DNA from 2 places in the Synechococcus sp. JA-3-3Ab genome. Region 2 is predicted to be linked to the other one. Evidence: riboswitches for the same ligand, from Rfam matches in the RefSeq annotation. Region 2 holds a riboswitch; the other holds the start of a gene.
What was found. A riboswitch is a leader RNA that binds a small molecule or an ion and turns the genes downstream of it on or off. The one in region 2 is predicted to bind cobalamin.

Region 1 (5,634 bases), 720 kb from region 2:
AGCGGGCCAAGGGGCAAACCTCCGAGGCCATTCGCAAGCTGATCGGGCTGCAGCCGAAAACGGCAAGGGTCATCCGCGACGGGGTGGAGCAGGATATCCCGATTGCGGCGGTGCAGGTGGGGGATCGCATCCGGGTGCGCCCCGGTGAGAAGGTGCCAGTAGACGGGGTGATCCTGGAAGGATCCTCCAGCCTGGACGAGTCGATGGTGACGGGCGAGAGCCTGCCGGTGAGCAAGTCGGCAGGAGATGAGGTTATCGGGGCCACCCTCAACCAGACGGGCAGCTTTGTGATGGAAGCGCGGCGGGTGGGCAAAGATACGCTTCTGGCCCAGATCGTGCGCCTGGTGCAGGAGGCCCAGGGATCCAAAGCTCCCATTCAACAGGTGGCGGATCGGGTGACGGCCTGGTTTGTGCCGGCGGTGATCGGGGTAGCCATCCTAACTTTTGTGCTCTGGTGGGGGCTGGCGGGCAATCCGACGCTGGCTTTGGTGAACACCATTGGGGTGCTGATCATCGCCTGCCCTTGTGCGCTGGGGTTGGCCACCCCCACCTCGATCATGGTGGCGACGGGGCGGGGGGCAGAACTGGGGATCCTGGTGAAGCGGGCCGAAAGCCTGGAATGGCTGGCCCATCGCCTGGGCACAGTCGTCCTGGACAAAACCGGCACCCTCACCGAAGGCCGTCCCAGCGTCACCGAGATCTGGACGCCAGGATCTTCCCCCCTAGCCCTGTTGCGCCTGGCAGCGGTGGTGGAACAACACTCGGAACATCCGCTGGCCCAGGCAGTGGTGCAAAAAGCCGAAGCCGAAGGCATCTCGATCCCGCCGGCCCAGCACTTTCAGGCAAAAGTGGGCGAGGGGGCAGAAGCCTGGGTGGAGGATCAGTGGGTCGGCATCGGTCGGCTGAGCTGGTTGCAGGCGATGGGGATCGCTTGGGATCCCTCTTGGTTGGAGCGGGTTCAGACCTGGGAAAGCCAGGGCAAAACGGTGATCGGCGTGGCGCAATCCCACCGTCTGGTGGGGCTGTTGGCCATTGCCGACCCCATTAAACCCACCTCCCCTGTAGCGGTGCGCCAGCTTCAGGAGATGGGCCTGGAGGTGATCCTGCTGACCGGGGATAACCCCACCACCGCCCAGGCCATTGCTCGGCAGGCAGGCATTCGCCGGGTGATCGCCCAAGTCCGCCCTGAGCAAAAGGCAGCCTATATTCGCCAGCTCAGACGGCCCCGCCACCGGGTAGCGATGGTGGGAGATGGCATTAACGATGCGCCGGCACTGGCAGAAGCCGATGTGGGGATCGCCATCGGGACGGGCACCGATGTGGCCATAGCCGCCAGCGACATTACCCTGATATCCGGCGATTTGCGGGGCGTGGTTACCGCCATTCAACTTAGCCGCGCCACCCTTGCCAACATCCGCCAAAACCTCTTCTTCGCCTTTATCTACAACACGCTCGGGATCCCGATTGCCGCCGGGGCGCTCTACCCCTTCACCGGTTGGCTGCTCAACCCCATGCTGGCGGGGGCGGCCATGGCCTTGAGCTCTGTTTCCGTAGTGGCTAATGCCCTGCGGCTGTGGCATTTTCGGCCCTCACCCCCAACCCCTCTCCCTGGGGGAGAGGGGAGCTAGGGATCAAGGCAGGGGGCCGGGGCTATCCCCCCAGGGGGGCTTGGTGAACGGCAGGCGGCAAGCTAACCTAAGAAGCTCGGGCAGACTGGGGAAAGCGCGGTGCAAATCCGCCACTGTGACGCAACTGTGATGGGATCCCTCCCTCAGCCAGAACACCCACCTGCCCTTGTCCTGTACCCCTTGCGATTCACAAGGAACGGAGTTTTTTGTGTTGGATGTCCTCAGTTTTTCCCCTCCCCGTGCGGTTGGGCAGTTTTCTTCTCCTGCCTTGCCCCTGTTGCTCATCGGCCATGGATCCCGTGACCCTGAAGGGCAGCAAGCCTTTCTGGAGCTGGCCCAAGTTTATCAATCCCTCACCCCCCATCGGCCGGTGATCCCCTGCTTTTTGGAGCTAGCCCAGCCCAGTATTGCCCAGGGGGTGGAACAATGCTTGGCCCAAGGGTGGCAGGAGATCGTGGCCCTGCCGCTGCTGCTTTTTGGGGCGCGCCACAACAAGTTCGACGTGACGGTGGAGCTGGATCGTCTGCAGGCCCTCCACCCGCAGTTGCGCATCCACTACGGCGGGCCGCTGGGGATCCGGGTCGAGATCTTGCAACTGTTGCGGGAGCGATTGGCCACTCTGCTGGCTGCCCAGCCGCAGCAGATCCCAGGGGCGGAAACGGTGTTGCTGTTTGTCGGTCGCGGCTCCAGCGATCCCGAAGCCAACGCCGAAGCCTGTAAGCTGGCCCGGCTGCTTTGGGAAGGATCCGGGTTTGCTGCCGTGGAAACCTGCTTTATCGGCATCACCCATCCCCGCCTGCCGGTGGGTCTGGAGCGGGCCCTCTCTTGGCAGCCGCGCCGGGTGGTTGTGCTGCCCTATTTTCTCTTTACAGGGGTGCTGGTGAAAAAAATCGAGGCGGCGGTGGAAGAACGGCGACGCCAATACCCCGAGATCGACTGGCTGATGCTGCCGGAATTGGGCCTTGTGGACGCGGTGCTGCACAGCCTGCAGCAACTGGAGCAGGAAGCTCTCCAGGGCCAAACCCTGATGAACTGCCACCTCTGCAAGTTTCGCCTGGCGGTGAGCGCAGAGCTGGGAGCGGGGCATACTCATCACCATGACCATGACTCCCATGGGCACGGATCCCATCACCATCACTCTCACCATCACCACAACCACGGCCATACCCCCGCAGCAGCAGCGGATCCCTGGGCCGAATTGCAGAGCTACCACCAGCGGGCTTGGCAAGTGCCCTAAGCGAGAAACAGAGGCTGCCGGCGGGATAAACTGAGATGCAGGCAGGCGATCTGTGAACCTGACCTCTGGTTCTCCTGCTCCGGTGGTTCTGCTAGCGAAAAAACAGAAACGATGATGTTCTCCCGCTCCTCTTGGGTCTCAGGTGCCGCTGCCGCGGGGAGCGGGATCTTTGTCTTCGCGTTGGTGGTGGGCCTGCTGGATCAGATCCTGCCGACCCTGCCCAAGGTTTCCCTGTCCTTGGCCGGGATCCCTGGGCTCCTGGCTGCAATTGGGGCCTCCTACGGGGTTTGGCGGCTGGTTCAGATGGGTCTGCAGTCGCATTCCTGGCCTGACTTTCGAGAATCGCTGTTGGCGGCTGTGTCTCCCTTTGATCCCGCCGATTATGGCGACAACCCTCGGCAACCCGAGGAGGATTCTCTCCCTTTGCAGTCGGTTGACGAGGATCCTCAAACCCAGATCCGCGATCGACAAATTCTTGATCAAGCTGAGCAGCAGACGGAAACTGAAACCGAAGTAAGCGAACACACTCAAGTAAGACTGCAGGGCGAGCAGCACCAGGATCAAGCTTCGCAGGCCAAGGCCCAACAGTTGCAGCCCCTACAAGAATTGTCATCACCTTCTTCCCCAAGCCCTGAGTCGGCAAAACCCACACCAGAGCCAGAGCTCAACCAAAAACTTCGCCAACTCCAGATGCAGGTCGCCACTCTGAAAATAGAACTGGAACTCCAAGAAATCCAACTGCAGCAGTTGGAGGTGAGGCGGACTCGGCTTCAGCAGCAGAAGCAGAAACTCAAGCACGTTCTGCGTCGCACGGCGTCCGAAAATCAAAGGCTGCGCTTCTTACAGGAGCAAAAAGCCCGGCAACTGGAGCAAACTCAGCAAGAGCTGCAAGCTTTGCGGGAGTCCTACCGCGCCTTGCAAGTTCTACAGGAAATAAGCTCCACCCTAACCCAAAACCCATCTCACGAAAGGGCGGAAACGGAGTCCTCTGGATCCTCCGACTAGCCGACCCGCTTTAGAACAAATACACTCCCCTCGCTGCCCCGACCCAGCCGCAAGTCTTCATCCAAATAGGTGATATCCAGCCAACCCGTTGGCTCGCGGCGGCGAACGTCGATCTGCACCGCCGGGATCCGTTTGGGATCCCGCTCGAGCAGATAGAGAAAACTCTCGATCTCGTAGCTCATCAAGGCCTGGGATCCGAGCACCAAGCGCTCGAAAATGACCCTGACCCGGCATTCCGACTCTGGGTAGAAGCGGGCCGCCACCGCCACAACTCCCCGGGGCAGCCAAGCCTGCAGCCAGCCGGATCCCTGGATCTCCGCCACGTTAAAGACCCGCCCAGCTTTGGCCCGAATGCACTGGTAGATCTCGCCGGTGGTCAGAAGGGGCAACTGGGCCAGCCGCAGCAGGTCTGTGCTGGTGGTAAATAGGGTAAGCCAGTTCCCCTCCAACTGTTCAGGAACAGAGGTTGGCCTGGGGGTGGGGTTGAGCGCCTCCAAAGCAGCAATGTGAGACAAGATCTGGGCTTTCTGGTCAGGGGAAACCTTCCGGCCTCGGTCAGCCCCCTCCAGCAGGCGCAACAGGGCCAGCTTTTGCTCAGCCAAAGACTCAGGCATGGGCACACTCCACAGGCACCGGCCCTATTCTAGAGAACACGGGATCCCTCTGCCCTCAACCCTCCGCTTCCACCGGCTTCAGATTTAGATTTATTAGATCCGCCACCTGCTCGTACCCCAAGCCGGCCCGCACCAGCAGCGGCTCCGGCCCCGTGAGATCGATCACCGTCGAGACCTGGGCCCGATAGGGAGCCTCGTCATCCAGCACCAAATCCACCTGTTTCTCCAACTGTCGCATTTCCTCGGCGGTAAAGATTCCCCCCTCTTCCCAATCCCCAGCAGAGTCAAAACCCACCTCCAAAGAGCCGACGGGATCCCCGCCCAGCTTGGCCGAGGTGGAGACGATGGGATTGCCCAGCTCGGCCAACAGCGCCTGACAGATGGCCGAATCGGGCACGCGGATGCCGGTGGTTTTCCGCTTGGGATCCATGACCAACTTGGGCACCAGCTTGGTGGCCGGCAGCAAAAACGTAAACGGGCCCGGGATCAGCCGCCGCATCAGCCGATAGGCGGGATCGCTCACTTGGGCATACTGGGCAATTTGGGAAAGCGAAGGGCACAAAAAGGTGAGGGGCTTGTCGTTGGAAAGCCGCTTGAGACGCCTTACCCGCTCCACCGCCTGCTTGTGGGTGACATCGCAGCCAATGGCATAGACCGTATCGGTGGGGTAAAGCATGACCGCCCCTTCCCGCAGAGCGGCTGCAATCCGTTGGATGGAACGGGCCTGGGGATGCTGTGGATGGAGCTTAAAATACTCGGCCATTCGGGAGAAAAAAGCAAAACCTCAAGACTCGGAGCGGCTAGGGCTTTCCACCACTTCCGCAACTCCCCCAGAACGAGGGGTAGGCGGCACCGACAGGGATCCCTGCGGCCAATCTTTTAGCCGTTGCATCAGCGCTTGAATATGCAGACGAGGCAAATAGGGCCAGTCGCCTGCTTCCTCCAAATCCTGAAGCACCCGATAGAGCTCTTGCCGGGTGTTGGGCAAAGACTCTCGGAAGGCCCCCTCCAAAATCGTGCGGTGCAGATCCTCCAACAACCGCAGGAGCATCAACAGCTCCACACAAGCTCCCGCCCTCGCCTGGGCCGCCTGCTCAATGGCCAACTTGATCTGGCGCAAATCGGGGGGCAGATCCTCCGCCGAGATATA
Region 2 (5,634 bases):
CGCACCGTCATGGGGCGAGGGCGAGACACGTCGCCGTAGAGAATGGGGGGACGCACGCAGCGGCTGCCATAGCTCTGCACCCAGCCGTGCTCGGTAAAAGCAAAGCCCTGCAGTTGTTGGGCGAAGTATTCCACCATGTCGGTGCGCTCGAACTCACCATGCACCAGCACATCCAGGCCAATTTCTTCTTGGATGCGGATGCACTTGGCAATTTCGGCGTCGATGGCAGCTTCGTATTCGGCCTGGGAGATCTCGCCCTTTTTGTACTTGACCCGCCACTGCCGGACTTCGGGGGTTTGGGGAAAAGAGCCGATGGTGGTGGTCGGCAGCGGTGGCAGCTTGACCTGCCGGCCTATACGCTGCTCGTAGGGAAGGGAGCGCTGGAAGTCCTGCGCCGTCAGGTTAGCCAAGGCCTGGCGCACTGTAGAGTTGGGGGGATTGAAGTCCTGGAAGGCCTGCCACTGCTGCTCCAGCTCCTGCTGCTGGGCGGCGGTGTCTTCGCCGTTGAGGGTGCGGGCCAGCAGAACCACCTCGGCCAGCTTCTGCTCGGCAAAGCTGAGAACATTGCGCAAAGGCTCTGGCAGGTGGGTTTCCAGAGCAGCGTCGTGGGGCACAAATTGGAGCGAGCAAGAAGGCTGCACCCGCAGGTTGGGGGCTAGGGCTTGCAGCTCTTGCAGAGTGGCCAGAACGGCTTTGGGCTGGATCTGCCAGATGTTGCGCCCGTCCACTACCCCCGCCCCCAGGATCTTGTCGGCGGGGAAGCCGTGGGCTCTGACCAGTTCCAGGTTGTGGCCGCGGGTGAAGTCGAGGCTGAGGCCAGCTACCGGAAGCTCCACCGCCCAGGGGTAAGTCTCCCCCAAGTCGTCAAAGTAGGTAACCAGGTGGAGAGGGATCCCCACGCTTGCAAGCCAGCGGTAGGTCTGCTCCACCGCTTCCTGAAGACTTTTGCCTTCGCTGGTCACCAAGATGGGCTCATGGACTTGCACTTCCCGGATCCCCAGGCGCTGCAGCTCCTGCAAGAGTTCTCTGTAGAGAGGAAGCAGCTTCTCCAGATCCCCCCGCAACTCGCCAGAGCGCTGGCTTAGAGCAAGAAGGGTAACCGGACTGAGGAGGACGGGGCTGGTGCGGTTTCCTAGGATCCCTTGCGCCCGTCGCACCGTGGCCAGGAAGTCGTCGAAATGGGCCTGAGGGATCGCGTCGGCCTCAATTTCCGGCACCAGGTAGTGGTAGTTGGTGTCAAACCACTTGGTCATTTCCAAGGCCGGCAGCCCCTCCTGCCCCCGCGCCATGGCAAAGTAGCGCTCCAGGCCTGATAAGCTCTGAAACCGGGAGGGAATCAGCCCCAGCCAGGTGGCCCAGTCCAAAACGTGGTCGTAGAGGGTTTGATCTCCTACGGCAATGTGGTCGAGGTTGGCCTGTCGCTGGGTTCGCCAGGCCTGACTCTCCAGATCCTGCAGCGTCGCCAACAAGGCTTCCGCCTCCAGGGTGCCGCCCCAAAAGGCCTCCAGGGCTTTCTTCAGCTCGCGGCGCTTGCCCATGCGGGCATAGCCTAGGGTTTGAGTTTCAATGGCCATAAGGTACCTTGTCCTGAATCGAATTCGGTAATTGAGGTTGCCGCCAGTTGTCATCCAACCTAGGCAGCAAGAGATGGCCGCCGACATGCCTATCGGTGGCATCCCGGCAGAAGGTTTTCCCTAGGCCAGGAAACCTGCCGGAGCTGTCAAGGCGTTCCTTCACCCTGGCGGCTTGCCCACTCTGCACAGGGGGATGCCCAGAGGACTCTTTTGTGCAACCAAAGCGAGCAACCGTCCTCCTAGCTGCCCCTGAGCTATCTGCTCAGCTCTCTTGTCCGCGCTTTTGACTGAGTGCCTACGATCCGAGAGCGTCGAAAATCCGTAAGCAGGCCGATGAAAAAACTTCGAGACGGGAACGGGCTAACGTCAAAATGGGGAGCATATCTGTACCTCGCAGATATGGTGAACTGTGGAAAAACCGCCGGCGGGCATTCTGACTTGCTCAGTTTTGGAGGGGCTGGCTTGCGTTTCAAGGCCTCTTGCAACAACGAACTAGGGATCCCAAGTCCAAAACCGGCTCACAGCTGCGGGACAGCGGCAGATTCTCACTGCACTTTCCCCGTTGCCTCTGACGGCTGATCCCCGTCAGAACCGACAGTAGACTTTATCCTATCACTGGTTTTAGCGGGACTGGGCGGATTTGAACCGCCGACCTAGCGCTTAGGAGGCGCTTGCTCTATCCAGGCTGAGCTACAGCCCCAGGTCAGGTACCTCACTGATACTAGCAGAGAGGCTAGGGGGTATCGCCGCAAGGCTGCCGAGCAATAGCGTTCTTATGGAATTGCTGGAACAAAGGCTTTGCTTTCTGACACAAAACCCAACGCGGCGGCTCACCCCAGTAGTACTCTTTTTTCCAAATGGGCAAGCGCTCCTTGATTGCATCAATGATGTAACGTGCTCCAGCAAAAGCGGCGCCGCGATGTTCAGCTGTAGCACCAACCCAAACCGCAATATCACCAATTGCAAGATGACCCTGGCGGTGACAGGCAACAGCACCGCAGAGGCCAAACTTGGCGTGGGCTTCTCGGAGGATCTTCTCGCCCTCCTTCTGGGCAAGGATCTCGTAGACTTCGTACTCCAAGCTGAGAACAGGTTTGCCCTGGCTGTGGTTGCGTACCCAGCCCTCGAAGGTTACTAAGGCACCCGCTGTGTTATTGACGAGCAAACGACTGAGTTCAGCTGGCTGGATGGTGCTATCCACAATTAGAAAACGCAGCATTTAGCCCCCACAAACTGGTGGAATGAAAACTACCAAGGCACCTTCATCTATCGGCCTAGTCAAGTCACAGAACTCATGATTGACAGCAACCTTAACGTCCTCCGCTGCTAGCGAAAATCCATACTTTGCTTGCAGCTGCTGATAGAGCTCTAGGTAGTTTGCTGCACTGGTTTGCAGCACTTCGCTGCTCCGCTGAGCCTGTTCCCGCAGCACTGCTACATATTGAATTGTTACGGTCTTACTTAGGACAGATTGAGTTACCATGGCTGCAACTACCCCAAACGGATTGGAAAGTGGCATACTCCTCGGCGGTATTGACGTTCATGAGCTCGACCTCATGGTTGGGGGTAACTAGGGTGCAGGGCTGCCTGCTGAGGATTTCCACAGGGCAGTACACCCCTTCCGCGTAAGCCCTTTCTAGTACCGCTGCAGCTTGAGGAGTATAGATGGCGCAAAGAGCTTCCGGGAAGCCGCGCTCGGGGTTAACATAGCAAGTTGCGATTGTTTCGGCTTGGTAGTGATCCAGCAGCTTTTGGATTGTTTCTGACCGAAGGTTCAGTAGATCACAGGCAACAACCAACCAGTTAGCTTCAGGATGAGTATTCAAGGCAGTCAATAGGCCACTGATCGGGCCAACGCTTTCTACTAGATCTGGTAGTGTGGGCAAGAGCTCTAGAGCTGTGCCCGACCACTGACCGGCACGCGCTGACAAGTAAACCTGCTGGCAGTAGGGCTGCAGCAGTTCATAGAGATAGGCGGCGTGGGGTTTGCCAAAAGGGTTCAGCAGCGCTTTATCGCGACCCATGCGCTTGCTACGTCCCCCTGTGAGCACCAAGCCATAGAGGGGACGTTCCAGGAGGGCGTTTTTGCCGCCGGACTTAGTTACTAGGCGGGTCTCCTGGATGCAGATATGGGGCGACACCGACTTGCACATGTCATAGATTGTCAGCGCTGCTGTTGCCGCACCACAGAGAGCTTCCATTTCAACCCCTGTCTTAGCGCTGGTCTTGACAGTGCAGTGGATGGTTACAAGCAAGTGATCATCAATTGTGATATCAAAGGTGCAGTCTTCAACAGGGATCTGATGACAAAAGGGGATCAGTTGGTCAGTTCTTTTAACAGCCATTGTACCGGCAATGGTTGCTGTCTGAAATACCGGTCCTTTTTTCAGGTGGATATCTTGGCCAACAACATAGGATCTGAGAGCAGGTGGCAGTTGAACTCTTGCCCGTGCTGTGGCCGTTCGCAAAGACACCGATTTGTGGCTAATATCTACCATATGCGGATGGCCTTGAGCATTAAGATGGGCCCATGTACGATCAGCTTTGTCCATAGAGCTAGCCCCCTAAGCCGTACATTGGGTGTGAGACCTGCTCAACCCGGCGCAGTGGTTTCATCCCCAAAAGCTGCTGGTAAATTTGCTGACGTTGGCCTGGTGTTTTGTCTCGAACCGAGAGACCCTCCTCACTAAATAGGCAGGCAAAGAGACGACCATCAGCTGTCAAGCGCCACCGGGAACAGCTGCTGCAGAAGGGCTGAGACTCAGAGGCAATAAATCCAACTTTAACATTCTCGTCGATTGTAAAGTAAAACGCTGTCGAATCAGGTGCCGCTGGAAGGGGGGTTAGAGTATAGCGTTCTTGCAGACGGGCAATGCACTCTTGTGCTGAAACGTAGTGTTCTTCATAGAGAGAGTTGGCATAGCCGACCCGCATCAGCTCCAGAAAGCGAACTGTCACGCCTGTCTTGCGGGCAAACTCAACGAAATCAAATAGCTCGCAATCGTTGATCCCCCGCATTACAACCGTATTGACTTTGAGGCTAAATCCCCGGGCAATACCCTCCTGGATATTACGGAGAATATCCGCCAGGCAGTCGCGACGGGCAATTGCAGCTTGGGTGGAGGGCTGTAGGCTATCGAGGCTAACATTAAGGTTGAGAACGTTGGCAGCCTTGAGAACGTCCCAGTAGCGGTGGAGCAGCAGGCCATTGGTTGTTAGGCTGAGGGACGGGATCTTCAGCTTGGCAAGTTCCTGAATGACTTCATCAAAGTCTTGCCGAACCAGAGGCTCACCACCTGTAATGCGAACTTCTTCAATGCCATAGTCCAGCAACTCGCCAATAATTTCTTTGTATTGCTGCGGAGTTAAGTAGCTACTTTTGTCCAGAAATTCTGGATGCAAAGGCATGCAGTAGCGGCAGCGAAGGTTGCATTGATCGGTTAGAGAAACCCTTAGCTTGCGAATGCGACGATTCCATTGATCCACTAGCTGCATCTTAGTACCACGGATAGAATTGGATGCTTTGCTCGGGGCTGAGGATAGTTTGAGCCGGGGGTAACTCTACAAAGCCATCGCTGTCTGTTAGAGCGATGAAGTCTCCGGAGTTGTTAGGCATAATCGGTGTAAAGACTCGGTTGGCGCTCATCTTAACGGGCACAAAAAGAGTGAGATTGGGTTTGAAGGTAATGACTTCACTTAGGTGCCCAGAGTCAGTGTTACGGTTGAGGAGATAACGATGCAAACATACAAGAGCTGAGATGGGGTTGCCTGGGAGGCCCCAAACTATAGTATTGGCCTGATGGTCGATGCCAAACCACATTGGCTTGCCTGGCTTTTGCGCCACGCCGTGGATGTAGGCAGTAACACCACAGCTTTGCCAGATGGCCGGCAAGTAGTCACACTTTCCCCTTGAAACACCCCCAGAGTAAATCAAGAGGTCGTAGTTTGGGGTATTGGCTTGGTAGTGGGTGGCAATGGCAGCAGGATCGTCCGGAAGGTGATCGGTCTCAACCTCGGTATACCCGTAGGCAAGAAGAGCCGCTCGGAGGGCCTCAGCGTT

Region 1: it holds a riboswitch for cobalamin, as region 2 does, so the genes downstream of both, CYA_RS11165 (sirohydrochlorin chelatase) here and metE (5-methyltetrahydropteroyltriglutamate--homocysteine S-methyltransferase) in region 2, are expected to answer to the same signal.

The regions. Positions count from the first base shown of each region.
Region 1 is NC_007775.1:2,381,774-2,387,407, forward strand. Features, by position in the region: gene CYA_RS11160 (heavy metal translocating P-type ATPase) at 1-1,628, shown strand, start outside; cobalamin riboswitch at 1,664-1,807, shown strand; gene CYA_RS11165 (sirohydrochlorin chelatase) at 1,837-2,865, shown strand; gene CYA_RS11170 (hypothetical protein) at 2,977-3,870, shown strand; gene CYA_RS11175 (PAP/fibrillin family protein) at 3,867-4,484, opposite strand; gene CYA_RS11180 (L-threonylcarbamoyladenylate synthase) at 4,540-5,247, opposite strand; gene CYA_RS11185 (hypothetical protein) at 5,269-5,634, opposite strand, start outside; gene obgE (GTPase ObgE) at 5,579-5,634, opposite strand, start outside.
Region 2 is NC_007775.1:164,810-170,443, forward strand. Features, by position in the region: gene metE (5-methyltetrahydropteroyltriglutamate--homocysteine S-methyltransferase) at 1-1,574, opposite strand, end outside; cobalamin riboswitch at 1,980-2,185, opposite strand; tRNA gene CYA_RS00805 (tRNA-Arg) at 2,200-2,274, opposite strand; gene CYA_RS00810 (molybdopterin synthase catalytic subunit) at 2,308-2,793, opposite strand; gene CYA_RS13900 (MoaD/ThiS family protein) at 2,794-3,093, opposite strand; gene moaC (cyclic pyranopterin monophosphate synthase MoaC) at 3,032-4,126, opposite strand; gene moaA (GTP 3',8-cyclase MoaA) at 4,131-5,069, opposite strand; gene CYA_RS00825 (molybdopterin molybdotransferase MoeA) at 5,071-5,634, opposite strand, start outside.